Linked DNA regions of Streptantibioticus cattleyicolor NRRL 8057 = DSM 46488. Each later gene encodes a partner of the first gene's protein in a complex. Links are inferred from orthologs where the notes say so. Each region holds a gene or a part of one and is shown in the gene's direction. Other genes may lie near its edges.

Evidence for each region.
Region 2: the proteins of SCATT_RS03210 (region 1) and dnaN are in contact, whole or in part, in a solved structure (PDB 1OK7), measured with the Escherichia coli proteins. The link is inferred for Streptantibioticus cattleyicolor NRRL 8057 = DSM 46488 from one-to-one orthologs.

Annotation. Positions count from the first base shown.
Region 1 is NC_017586.1:783,115-790,821, reverse strand. Bases 1-2,835 are described here. They hold SCATT_RS03210 (DNA polymerase IV), read left to right. Parts: upstream 1-635; coding sequence 636-2,036; downstream 2,037-2,835. Other genes in these bases: SCATT_RS03205 (PRC-barrel domain-containing protein), read right to left, coding at 2,031-2,426; SCATT_RS03215 (MerR family transcriptional regulator), read left to right, coding at 32-571. In the rest of the region: gcvP (aminomethyl-transferring glycine dehydrogenase), read left to right, coding at 2,862-5,747; SCATT_RS03195 (DUF5999 family protein), read right to left, coding at 5,800-6,006; SCATT_RS03190 (hypothetical protein), read right to left, coding at 6,298-6,888; SCATT_RS03185 (glutamate--cysteine ligase family protein), read left to right, coding at 7,515-7,707. UniProt on the Escherichia coli protein: Poorly processive, error-prone DNA polymerase involved in translesion repair and untargeted mutagenesis. Copies undamaged DNA at stalled replication forks, which arise in vivo from mismatched or misaligned primer ends.
Region 2 is NC_017586.1:3,277,909-3,283,319, reverse strand. What follows is about bases 1-2,975. They hold dnaN (DNA polymerase III subunit beta), read left to right. Parts: upstream 1-910; coding sequence 911-2,041; downstream 2,042-2,975. Other genes in these bases: gnd (phosphogluconate dehydrogenase (NAD(+)-dependent, decarboxylating)), read left to right, coding at 2,194-2,975. Also shown: more of gnd, read left to right, coding at 2,976-3,087; DNA replication/repair protein RecF, read left to right, coding at 3,156-4,286; SCATT_RS14630 (DUF721 domain-containing protein), read left to right, coding at 4,283-4,816; gyrB (DNA topoisomerase (ATP-hydrolyzing) subunit B), read left to right, coding at 5,203-5,411. UniProt on the Escherichia coli protein: Confers DNA tethering and processivity to DNA polymerases and other proteins. Acts as a clamp, forming a ring around DNA (a reaction catalyzed by the clamp-loading complex) which diffuses in an ATP-independent manner freely and bidirectionally along dsDNA.

The DNA of each region.
Region 1 (7,707 bases):
CGGGACCGTGTCCCGCCCCTCTCACCTCGCGGTGGACGACGGCGGCCCCGGGCCGGGCCCCCGGCCGCCCGAGGGGTCGGAGCTCGTCGGATACCGCGGGCCCACCGCCTGCGCCGCCGCGGGCATCACCTACCGTCAGCTCGACTACTGGGCCCGCACCGGTCTGGTGGAGCCCAGCGTGCGCACCACCTACGGCTCCGGCTCGCAACGGCTCTACAGCCTCCGGGACGTCGTCGTCCTCAAGATCGTCAAACGGCTGCTGGACACCGGGGTGGCGCTGCCCAACATCCGTACCGCGGTACGCCACCTGTCCACCTGGTCCTCGGCCGACGTGGCCCGCACGACCCTGATGTGCGACGGCGCGACGGTGTACGAGTGCACCTCCCCGGACGAGGTGGTGAGCCTGCTCCAGGGCGGCCAGGGGGTCTTCGGCATCGCCGTCGGGGTGGTCTGGCGGGACGTGGCGGAGAGCCTGTCCCGGCTGCCCGGCGAACGGGTGGACACCGGCGAGACGCTCTACGCCCCCAGCCCGGCCGACGAACTCGCCCGGCGCCGCAACCGGGCCGGCTGACCGCCGCGCCGCCCACCGTACGCCTGTACGGCGATTGTCCGAGGCGTGCGGCAGCATCGAGGGTGTGAGAACCGCTCCGACCATCCTCCACCTCGACATGGACGCCTTCTACGCCTCCGTGGAGCAGGCGTCCAAGCCGAGCCTGCGCGGCAAGCCCGTGGTGGTCGGTGGGCTCGGGCCGCGCGGGGTGGTCTCCACCGCCTCCTACGAGGCACGGGTGCACGGGGTCCACTCGGCGATGGCGATGGCGCACGCCCGGCGGCTGTGCCCCAACGCCGCCTACCTCACCCCCCGGTTCACGCTGTACCGCCAGGTCAGTGACGTGGTCATGGGGCTGCTGCACGAACTCTCCCCGCTGGTGGAACCGCTCAGCCTGGACGAGGCCTTCGTCGACCTGGCCGTCGGGGCCTGCCGCGACCGGCTGGCCGGGCTGCCCTCGCACGCTGTCGGCGCCGAGGTGCGCGTGGTGGGGGAGGAGCTGCGGGCGGCGATCCGCGCGGCCACCGGGCTCACCGCCTCCGTCGGCATCGCGGGCTCCAAGCTGCTGGCCAAGATCGGTTCGGACGCCGCCAAGCCGGACGGCCTGGTCGTCGTCGAGTCCGGCACCGAGGACGCGTTCCTCGGCCCGCTCCCGGTACGCGCCCTGTGGGGGGTCGGCCCGGCCACCGCCGACCATCTGCGCCGCGCCGGGATCGGCACGGTGGCCGAGGTGGCCGAGGCGGGCGAGGCGGAGCTGGTGCGGCTGCTGGGCAAGGCGCACGGCGCATCGCTGTACGCCATGGCCACCGGCCAGGACGACCGGCCGGTGGTGGCGGAACGGGACGTGAAATCCATATCGGTGGAGGACACCTTCGACGTCGACCTGACCGACCGCGCCCGGGTGCGGGCCGAGGTCGGACGGCTCGCCGACCGCTGTGTCCAACGGCTGCGCGCGGCGGGACGTTCGGGGCGCACGGTGGTGCTCAAGGTGCGCCGCTACGACTTCACCACGCTGACGCGGTCCGAAACGCTCCGCGCCCCCACCGACGACCCCGCAGTGGTCCGGGAGACCGCCGGCCGGCTCATCGAGGGCGTCGACACCACCGGCGGGGTGCGGCTGCTCGGGGTCGGCGTGGCCGGCCTCGCCGACTTCACCCAGGAGGATCTCTTCGCCCAGGCCGCGCAGGGGTCCGCCGCCGACCCCGGCGACCCGGAGCACTCCGAGGACGCCGCGCCCGCGACCGTCGCCGCACCGCCGCCGGTCCGCCGCTGGCACCCCGGACACGACGTCACCCACGAGGAGTACGGCCCCGGCTGGGTCCAGGGCAGCGGGGTCGGCCGGGTCACCGTGCGCTTCGAGGTGCCCGGCGGCGAACCGGGCCGGGTCCGCACCTTCGCGGTGGACGACCCGGCGCTCACCCCGTCCGAACCGCTGCCGCTGGTGCCGGGGTTCCCGGTGCCGGGCCCGTCCGCCACCGCGTCATGACCGCTCGCCGGGATCGCCCGCCAGCCGCCCGGCATCGCGCAGTTCACCCGGGGCCGAGCCGGACTCGGCCTCCGGGGGCGGCACCTTCAGGCCGTAGTGGTGGTAGAGCTGGAGCTCCTGCTCCGGGGAGAGATGGCGCCCCACCCCGAAGTCCGGGGCGCTCTTGACCAGCGACTTGTCGTACGGCACCCGCAGCGAGTCGTCGCGCAGCTCGCTCGGTTCCAGCGGAACGAAGGCGTCCCGGCCGAACAGTCCGGTGCGCACCGCGGCCCATTCGGGTTCGCCGGTCGCGTCGTCGAGGTAGACCTCGTCGACGGTGCCGATCTTGACGCCGTTGCGGTCGAGCGCCTTGCGGCCGATCAGGGTGCGCGGATCGATGTCGGTCTGCACGGCTCCTCCAGGGGGATCGCAACGGTCCAACACAATCACCAAAAGCCACATTCCCGAGCATGTCGAATCGGGGCTGTCCAAAGCGGCGGGCAGCAGCCAACCGCGGACGTCAACGCGCTGGTACTGTGGCAACGGCTGCTGACCCCGTGCGGGAGAGTCCGGAAGACAGTGGAAGCACTGGCTCCGGCGCCGAAGGAGCAAATCCTCCCCGGAATCTCTCAGGCATCCGTACCGCACGGACGAGGTCACTCTGGAAAGCAGGCAGGTGCCGGCGGCGCGCGACACGGCCGGGGCCCCTCCTCACCGACGGGGAAAGCCGTGACCGCGTACCGCGGAGCGGTGAAACTCTCAGGTTCATGACAGAGGGGGAGGCCGACCGGGCACCCCGCGCCGAGGTGCCCCCCACAGGTCGTACCGACCAGGAGGCCCCCTCAGATGACCGCCAACCGCATCCCCCTCGCCGACCTGGAGCGCGGCACCCCCTTCGAGGAGCGCCACATCGGGCCGGACGCCGGTGCCCAGGCGAAGATGCTCGCCCACGTCGGATACGGCTCGCTGGACGAGCTGACGGCGGCGGCGGTACCGGACGCCATCAAGTCGGCCGAGGCGCTCGCGCTGCCCGCCGCCCGTACCGAGGCCGACGTCCTCGCCGAGCTGCGTTCCCTGGCCGGCCGCAACCAGGTGCTCTCCTCCATGATCGGCCTGGGCTACTACGGCACCTTCACCCCGCCGGTGATCCTGCGCAACGTCATGGAGAACCCGGCCTGGTACACCGCCTACACCCCGTACCAGCCGGAGATCTCGCAGGGCCGGCTGGAGGCGCTGCTCAACTTCCAGACGATGGTGGCCGACCTGACCGGGCTGCCCACCTCCGGCGCCTCGCTGCTGGACGAGGGCACCGCCGCCGCCGAGGCCATGGCGCTCTCCCGGCGGGTCGGCAAGGTCAAGGACGGCGTCTTCCTGGTCGACGCCGACTGCTTCCCGCAGACCGTCGCGGTGGTCGAGACCCGTGCCGAACCCACCGGCGTCGAGGTGGTCGTCGCCGACCTCACCGACGGCATCCCGGCCGAGGTGGCCGAGCGCGGCGTCTTCGGCGTGCTGCTCCAGTACCCCGGGGCCTCCGGCGCGGTACGCGACCCGCGCCCGGTCATCGAGCGCGCCCACGAACTCGGCGCGGTGGTCACCGTCGCCGCCGACCTGCTCGCCCTCACCCTGCTCACCCCGCCCGGTGAACTCGGCGCCGACATCGCGGTGGGCACCACCCAGCGCTTCGGCGTGCCGATGGGCTTCGGCGGCCCGCACGCCGGCTACATGGCGGTACGCGACCAGTTCGCCCGCAGCCTGCCGGGGCGCCTGGTGGGGGTCTCGGTGGACGCCGACGGTGACCGCGCCTACCGGCTCGCGCTGCAGACCCGCGAACAGCACATCCGCCGGGAGAAGGCCACCAGCAACATCTGCACCGCCCAGGTGCTGCTCGCCGTGATGGCCGGGATGTACGCGGTCCACCACGGCCCCGACGGGCTCACCGGCATCGCCCGCAAGGTGCACCGGTATGCCGCCGTGCTCGCCGCGGGGCTGCGGGCCGGCGGGGTCGAGGTGGCCCACGACGCCTTCTTCGACACCCTGACGGCACGCGTCCCCGGACGCGCCGCCGAGGTGGTGGCCGCCGCCCGTACCGCCGGGGTCAACCTGCGCCTGGTCGACGCCGACCGGGTCGGGGTCTCCTGCGACGAGACCACCGGACGCGGCCAACTCGCCGCCGTCTGGCAGGCGTTCGGGGTCACCGGTGACGTGGACGCCCTCGACGCCGAGACCGGCGACGCGCTCCCGGCCGAGCTGGCGCGCACCTCCGGCTTCCTGGCCCACCCGGTCTTCCACCAGCACCGTTCCGAGACCGCCATGCTGCGCTACCTGCGCCGGCTGGCCGACCGCGACTACGCGCTGGACCGCGGCATGATCCCGCTGGGCTCGTGCACCATGAAGCTCAACGCCACGGCCGAGATGGAGCCGGTCACCTGGCCGGAGTTCGCCTCGCTCCACCCGTTCGCCCCGGCCGAGCAGGCCGAGGGGTACCTCACGCTCATCCACGAGCTGGAGGAGCGGCTGGCCGCCATCACCGGCTACGACAAGGTGAGCCTCCAGCCCAACGCCGGCTCCCAGGGCGAGCTTGCCGGGCTGCTGGCGGTCCGCGCCTACCACCGGGCCAACGGCGACACCGGGCGCACCGTCTGCCTGATCCCGTCCTCCGCGCACGGCACCAACGCGGCCAGCGCCGTGATGGCCGGGATGCGGGTGGTCGTGGTCAGGACCGGCGAGGACGGCGAGGTGGACACCGCCGACCTGCGCGCCAAGATCGAGCAGTACGGCGACGAACTGGCCGTGCTCATGGTCACCTACCCCTCCACGCACGGCGTCTTCGAGGAGCACATCGGCGAGATCTGCGCCCTGGTGCACGACGCGGGCGGCCAGGTGTACGTGGACGGCGCCAACCTCAACGCGCTGGTGGGGCTGGCCCGGCCGGGGCGGTTCGGCGGCGACGTCTCCCACCTGAACCTGCACAAGACGTTCTGCATCCCGCACGGTGGCGGCGGCCCCGGCGTCGGCCCGGTCGCGGTCCGCGCCCACCTCGCCCCGTACCTGCCCAACCACCCGCTCCAGCCGACCGCGGGCCCCGGGACCGGGGTCGGGCCGGTGTCGGCGGCGCCGTGGGGTTCGGCGGGCATCCTGCCGATCTCCTGGGCCTACGCCCGGCTGATGGGCGCCGACGGCCTCAAGCGGGCCACCCAGGTGGCGGTGCTGAGCGCCAACTACCTCGCCAAGCGGCTCGCGCCGTACTTCCCGGTGCTCTACACCGGGCCGGGCGGCCTCGTCGCCCACGAGTGCATCATCGACCTGCGTCCGCTCACCAAGGCGACCGGGGTCACCGTGGACGACGTGGCCAAGCGGCTGATCGACTACGGCTTCCACGCGCCCACCATGTCGTTCCCGGTGGCCGGCACGCTGATGATCGAGCCCACCGAGAGCGAGGACCTGGCCGAACTCGACCGGTTCTGCGAGGCGATGATCGCCATCCGCGCGGAGATCGACCGGGTCGGCTCCGGTGAGTGGCCCAAGGACGACAACCCGCTGCGCAACGCCCCGCACACCGCCGCCATGCTCGGCGGCGAGTGGGAGCACGCCTACCCGCGCCAGGAGGCGGTCTTCCCGGCCGGGGTCTCGGCGGCCGACAAGTACTGGCCGCCGGTGCGCCGCATCGACGGCGCCTTCGGCGACCGCAACCTGGTCTGCTCCTGCCCGCCGCTGGAGGAGTACGAGGGCTGATCGCACGGCGGACGGGCTCCGGCCCGTCCGCCGCTCCTTCGTCCCGAACGCGTCAGGCGGCGGTGGCGACGCGCGCCGCGTCGAGCGGGCGGTGCGGGGCGATGATCTTGCCGTCGGGGAGCAGCTCCCCGGTGTCCTCGAAGAGCAGGACGCCGTTGCACAACAGGCTCCAGCCCTGCTCCGGGTGGTGCGCCACGAGGTGCGCGGCTTCCCGGTCAGGGGAGTCTGCGGACGGACACGGCGGCTGGTGCTGACACATGGACGTCGTCTTTCGCTGTGGCTGCGGTGAACCGGTGCGCACCACGGTACGCGGCTGCTCGGTCATGCCGTCCCCCGTTTCTTCGGTCTGGTCCCCAGTCTTGCCCCACGGAACGCGTCCCGCAGGAATTTCGGGCAAGCGACCCCCCTTGGTGGCAGACGCTTCACCCGGACGGGTGGTTTCCGTAACGAGAACTCACCCGATACAGCGAGATACCGCATCCGGCGCCCGCACACCAGCGCCCCCTCGGCCAACGACCGAGGGGGCGCCGCCATGCCGCGGGGCCGGTGACTACACCACGGTGCGCAGCAGCGGTGCCGGGGTGAGCCGGTGGGTGAGCACCGGCAGCAGATCGGCGGCCCGGTGCGGCCGGTGGGCGGCGATCCCGGGCGGCGCCGGCGCCAGCGGGATGAGCACGTCGGCCGGGGCCGGCTGGGCGTCGTCCCCGTCGGTGACGTCCCCGTGCAGCCACAGGCAGAGCATGTAGAGCCCGGGGATGGACAGCAGCCTCGGCTGGTACGGCGCGGGCAGCGCCTCCGCCTGGCGCAGCGCCCGCTCGGTGGAGGCGAGGTAGGGACCCTCGCAGAAGTACGAGAACGCCCAGCCGTCCGGGGTGATCATGGTTTCCGCGGCGGCGACCACGCCCTCCTCCGCGCCCCGGATCAGGAACCGCCAGCCGGTCAGCCGGGCCCGCGGTATCCCCCCGGCCCGCGAGGACACCGGGTCGAGCAGATGGAGCGGGAGCGGGTGGTCCGGGACCAGCGGTCCGCGGGCGTCGCGCAGCGACGGCGTACGGGCGGCGCGGACGGCGGTGGGGGAGCACAGAGCCGCCAGCACGCTCCGCAGCGCGGGCGCGGGGGCATCAGGTACGTACAGCGGCATGGTCTGGGTCGCCTCTCGCTGGAGACCGGGTGCTGCTTGCTGTTGCGGACGACGCTGTCAGCAGTGCAGGCAAGGGCGCGGTGCGAAGGTGCTGCCGGGCCGAGGGGCCGGGCCGGGGTGGTGCTCGGTGGTACCGGGTCGGGCTTGCGGTGCTACCTGGCAGAGCCGCCCGGACGACCGTGGTCCGGGACGGTATGGATGCGCGCACTGGGCGGTGGCATACGGATCCTTTCCCGCGGCCGGGGCTGCGCACTGCGCGATCGGCGGCCCGCGGAGTCTCTGCCTGTGCGCGAAGTTTATACGAAACGTGTTCGGCGGGCGATTCGGCTACTCCGCTCCGGTAAACACCGCAAGATCCATTTGCGTCGGAAATCGGCGACGATTCCTCCGCATTCGCCATGCGCTCCGCTATCCGGCCTGCCGGTTTGCCCGCGGCGCGGATGGCCGGTTCTCGACCCGGGTTTTCTGTGGCTTTTGCGCCGTGCCCGGGACATCGTGCTATGCCGTCGGAATGTGCCAGCGGACGGCTGCTTCGAGCCTACTCCGGACCCGCCGTTCGTGGGGCGTTATCGATCTGTTCGACTGGGCATCATCGGTGCACGGCCCACACGAGGAGGGACCCTTCGATGGGGGAAAAGGTCGTGGCCAGCGGGTTCGACCTGTCCGATCGCCAACGGTACCGACGGAAGCTGCGGCAGTGCCTGGTGGGCCTGGAGCGGCTGCTGGCGGAGAAACGGTTCGACCGCCCGCGCAACCTGATGGGCCTGGAGATCGAATTGAATCTCGCGGATTCCGCCGGTCAGCCCTGCATGATGAACG
Region 2 (5,411 bases), 2.5 Mb from region 1 along the record:
CAACGGCCCCGTCCCCGGCTCCACGGGCCCCGTACGCGTCCCCGCAGGCCCCCGGAAGGCGTCTTCCGGGGGCCTGCGGCGTCCTCCTCGCCGTGCGCGCCCGGAGGGCCGGGCCGTCCGCGCCCGTTCCGCCGCCCCGACACGTCCACACCCGCTGTTCGAATTCACCCTCCGGCGGCACACTGCTCCACAGGTTCGCCGCCGATCCGCCATCCACAGGCTGGGGAGGACGAAGTTGTCCCGACCCCCTCCACAAGGGGGATGGCGACGGAAGGATCATCGCAGGTCAGCGGGGTGTGGAATTGTGGGAAAAGGTTCTCCACAGCCTGTGGACAACCACTTCGCCCACAACCCGCGCCGAGCGTTGTCCACCGGCTGCCCACAGGGTCCGGGCGGTTACCCACAGCTTCTCCACAGCGCTGTCCACTGTTCGGCAACTCGCCACCCCCCATCGCCGGATGGAGTGAAAGGCGTCACACCCAGGGGGTGGGTTGGGCTGGGGAGAACCTGGGTATTCCTGGGGACAACGATGGGGAGAACTGCCCTCTCCCTGTGTATGGGGTGTGCACAACTTCCGGCTGTCCACAGCGGACCCGGGTTGTCCACCGCCGCCACCCACAGGCCCGGTGGATAAAAAACCTGGGCTGACCTGCGGCGGAACCGGTTATCCACGGTATCCACAACCCCTATTACTACGACTACACATAGAGTCCGGGAAGCCAAGATCGAAGTGGGGCCTGTGCACAACCGAGCCGCGGGCCGCCCTCGGGTGGACGCCCGGGCTTGACCCGGAACCGCATCCGTTGTCGGTGGTGTGCGTCAGACTGTTCTCCGGCAGATGGCCGTAAGGACGCAGAAGGCCGCAGGACGGCCTGGCACAGACAGCCAGCAACAGCAGGAGGCGGTTCCGGTGAAGTTCCGGGTGGAACGCGACGTACTCGCGGAGGCAGTGGCCTGGGCGGCCCGCAGTCTCCCGGCCCGCCCGCCGGCGCCCGTGCTCGCCGGCCTGCTGCTGAAGGCCGAGGACGGCCAGCTGAGCCTGTCCGCCTTCGACTACGAGGTCTCCGCCCGGGTCTCGGTGGACGCGGACGTCGACGAGGAGGGCACCGTCCTCGTCTCCGGCCGCCTGCTCGCCGACATCTCCCGCGCGCTGCCCAACCGTCCGGTGGAGATCGCCACCGACGGCGTCCGGGTCACCGTGGTCTGCGGCAGCTCGCGATTCACACTCCACACCCTGCCTGTGGAGGAGTACCCCGCGCTGCCCCAGATGCCGACCGCCTCCGGCACCGTCCCCGGCGAGGTCTTCGCCGCCGCCGTCTCCCAGGTCGCGGTGGCCGCCGGCCGTGACGACACGCTGCCCGTGCTGACCGGTGTGCGCATCGAGATCGAGGGCGACACCGTCACCCTGGCCGCCACCGACCGCTACCGGTTCGCCGTCCGCGAGTTCCTGTGGAAGCCGGAGACCCCCGACCTCTCCGCGGTCGCCCTGGTCCCGGCCAAGACCCTGCTCGACACCGCCAAGGCGCTCACCGGCGGCGACACCGTCTCGCTGGCGCTGTCCGGCTCGGGCGCCGGCGAGGGCCTGATCGGCTTCGAGGGCGCCGGCCGCCGCACCACCACCCGCCTCCTCGAGGGCGACCTGCCGAAGTACCGCACACTTTTCCCGACCGAGTTCGCCTCCGTCGCCGTGATCGAGACCGCCCCCTTCGTGGAGGCCGTCAAGCGTGTCGCCCTGGTGGCCGAGCGCAACACCCCGATCCGGCTGAGCTTCACCGAGGGCGTGCTCACCCTGGAGGCGGGCTCCAGCGACGACGCACAGGCTGTGGAAAGGGTCGACGCCCACCTGGAGGGCGACGACATCTCCATCGCCTTCAACCCGACGTTCCTGCTGGACGGCCTGAGCGCGATCGACTCGCCGGTGGCCCAGCTCTCCTTCACCACCTCCACCAAGCCCGCGCTGCTCAGCGGCAAGCCGGCCGTGGACGCCGAGGCCGTGGAGAGCTACAAGTACCTGATCATGCCGGTGCGGCTGTCGGGCTGAGACCGCCCGGCGGCGGGCCGTCCGGGCGCTCCCGGGCGGCTCCGGCCCGCCCACCGGGACCGTCCGCGGCGGCGGCGTCCGGCTGAGCCGCGCCGAGCGGGCCGACGTAGGCTCGGGGCTAGGTCAGGCACGCTTCGAACGAAGGATCTGTGATGGAGCTCGGTCTCATCGGTCTCGGCAAGATGGGCGGCAACATGCGCGAGCGCATCCGCCGCGCGGGTCACACCGTCGTCGGGTACGACCGCAACCCGGAGCTGTCGGACGTACCCAGCCTGCAGGCGCTGGTGGAAAGCCTCAAGGGCCCGCGCGTGGTGTGGGTGATGGTCCCGGCGGGCGCCCCCACCCAGGCCACCATCGACGAGCTGGCCGGCCTGCTCTCCCCCGGCGACGTCGTGGTCGACGGCGGCAACTCCCGGTGGACCGATGACGAGAAGCACGCCGCGGAACTGGCCGAGCGCGGCATCGGCTTCGTCGACTGCGGCGTCTCCGGCGGCGTGTGGGGCCTGGAGAACGGCTACGCGCTGATGTACGGCGGTGACGAGGAGAACGTCGCCAAGGTCCAGCCGGTCTTCGACGCGCTCAAGCCGGCCGGCGACTTCGGCTCGGTGCACGCCGGCAAGGTCGGCGCCGGCCACTTCGCCAAGATGGTCCACAACGGCATCGAGTACGCGATGATGCAGGCGTACGCCGAGGGCTGGGAGCTGCTGGAGGCGGTGGACTCGGTCACCGACGTGCGCGAGGTCTTCCGCAGCTGGCGCGAGGGCACCGTGATCCGCTCCTGGCTGCTCGACCTCGCGGTCAACGCGCTGGACGAGGACGAGCACCTGGAGAAGCTGCGCGGCTTCGCCCAGGACAGCGGCGAGGGCCGGTGGACGGTGGAGGCCGCCATCGACCACGCGGTGCCGCTGCCCGCGATCACCGCGTCGCTCTTCGCCCGCTTCTCCTCCCGGCAGGACGACTCGCCGGCCATGAAGATGATCGCCGCGCTGCGCAACCAGTTCGGCGGCCACGCGGTCGAGGCGGCCGGCTCGTCGGACACCAAGTAGGACCAGGCGCCCTAACCGGCGGAAGCAACCCAGGGGAGGTCGGCGCGGCCCCGCGCCACAGCAAGGCGATGCACGTGACGCACCTGTCGCTTGCCGACTTCCGCTCCTACGCCCGGGCCGAGGTCCCGCTCGACCCGGGCGTCACGGCCTTCGTGGGCCCCAACGGCCAGGGCAAGACCAACCTCGTCGAGGCGGTCGGCTACTTGGCCACCCTGGGCAGCCACCGGGTCGCCTCCGACGCGCCGCTGGTGCGGCTCGGCGCCGAACGGGCGGTGATCCGGGCCGCCGTCGCCCACGGCGACCGCAGCCAGCTGGTCGAACTGGAGATCAACCCGGGCCGCGCCAACCGCGCCCGGGTCAACCGGTCCGCCCAGTCCCGCCCCCGTGACGTGCTCGGCATCGTCCGCACCGTGCTCTTCGCCCCCGAGGACCTCGCGCTGGTCAAGGGCGACCCGGGGGAGCGCCGACGGTTCCTCGACGAACTGCTCACCTCCCGCGCGCCGCGCATGGCGGGGGTCCGGCAGGACTACGACCGGGTGCTCAGACAGCGCAACACGCTGCTGAAGAGCGCCGCGCTGGCCCGCCGGCACGGCGGCCGGACGGCCGACCTGTCCACCCTGGACGTGTGGGACCAGCACCTGGCCCGCTCCGGGGCCGAACTGCTGGCCCAGCGGCTGGAGACGGTGGCCGCGCTGGGTCCGCTGGCCGACAAGGCGTACCACCAGCTCGCCCCCGAGGGCGGGCCGGTCGAGCTGGAGTACCGCCCCTCCACCGGCGAGGTGGTCACCGGTGGCCGCGACCAGTGGTACGAGGCGCTGCTGGCCGCCCTGGCCGAGGCGCGCAAGCAGGAGATCGAGCGCGGCGTCACCCTGGTCGGGCCGCACCGCGACGAGCTGCTGCTCAAGCTGGGCCCGCTGCCCGCCAAGGGGTACGCCAGCCACGGCGAGTCCTGGTCGTACGCGCTGGCGCTCCGGCTGGCCTCCTACGACCTGCTGCGTTCCGAGGGGCACGGCGGGGAGCCGGTGCTCGTCCTGGACGACGTCTTCGCCGAGCTGGACGCCACCCGGCGCGACCGGCTGGCCGAGCTGGTCGCCCCCGGTGAGCAGGTGCTGGTGACCGCGGCGGTGGACGAGGACGTACCCGCCGCGCTGGCCGGCGCGCGGTACACGGTGGCCGACGGGAGCGTGACCCGGCGATGACCGAACAGCCCCCCAGCCCCACCCCCACCCCCGCGCCCACCGGCGTCGACCTGGCCCGGGTCGCGCTGCGCGCCGCCAAGGAGCAGGCGCGGGCCCGGGGCGCCGCGGCGCAGGCGAAGAAGCAGGCGCGGCGCGGCGGGCTGCGTTCCGGGGCCCGGGCCGACGGCCGCGACCCGCTGCCGCTGGGCGCCGCGATCAGCCGGCTGATCACCGAACGCGGCTGGGAGGCGCCGGCCGCGGTCGGCGGGGTGATGGGCCGCTGGCCGCAGATCGTCGGGGAGGACCTGGCCAAGCACTGCGAGCCGGTCGGCTACGACGAGGAGGCCAAGGTCCTCACTGTGCGGTGCGACTCCACCGCGTGGGCGACCCAGGTGCGGCTGCTCGCCGCGGCGCTGGTGGCCCGGCTCAACGCGGACCTGGGCCACGGCACCGTCAAGCTGATCAAGGTGCTCGGCCCGGCCGGTCCGCCGCGCTCGTACGGCAGGCTGCGCGCCCCGGGCAGCTCCGGCCCCCGGGACACCTACGGCTGACGCGTCGGCCGGACCATCGGGTGACGTTCGTCTCATCGCGCCGACCCGGGCCGTTCGCGCGCGACCATTGTGAAGTAGGTCCGATTCGCAGGGCTGTGGTAATGGCGCCGCGGCCCGTGGCGGCGACGCGCCGCGGTCAACCGGGCGGTAACCGGGTGGAAGCCCTGAGCGCCCGTGTGAGCCGCTTGGAGCCCAGGTCCGCGTATGGGGATTAGGCGGAAGCCCTCTTCGGGCGGCACATGGGAACTCAGGCACCGCCAAACCCCCATCTGACCCGCCGCTACCGGTAGACTGGGGGACAACCGCCCGCCCCTGGCCAACGGCACGGGGGAACCTGCGGATCATGTCGAACGACGCAGCCGCTCCGGGGCGCCCGGAGACGGCTCGTGCTGTGCCAGAAAGGGCGCTTCGTGGCCGATTCCGGCAACCCCAACGAGAACCACACCGCTTCTACGACGCAGGGAGCCACAGCCGGCTCCGGCGGGGCCTCCCCGTCGTACGACGCCAGCGCGATCACTGTCCTCGAAGGGCTCGACGCGGTCCGCAAGCGCCCCGGCATGTACATCGGCTCGACCGGTGAGCGCGGCCTGCACCA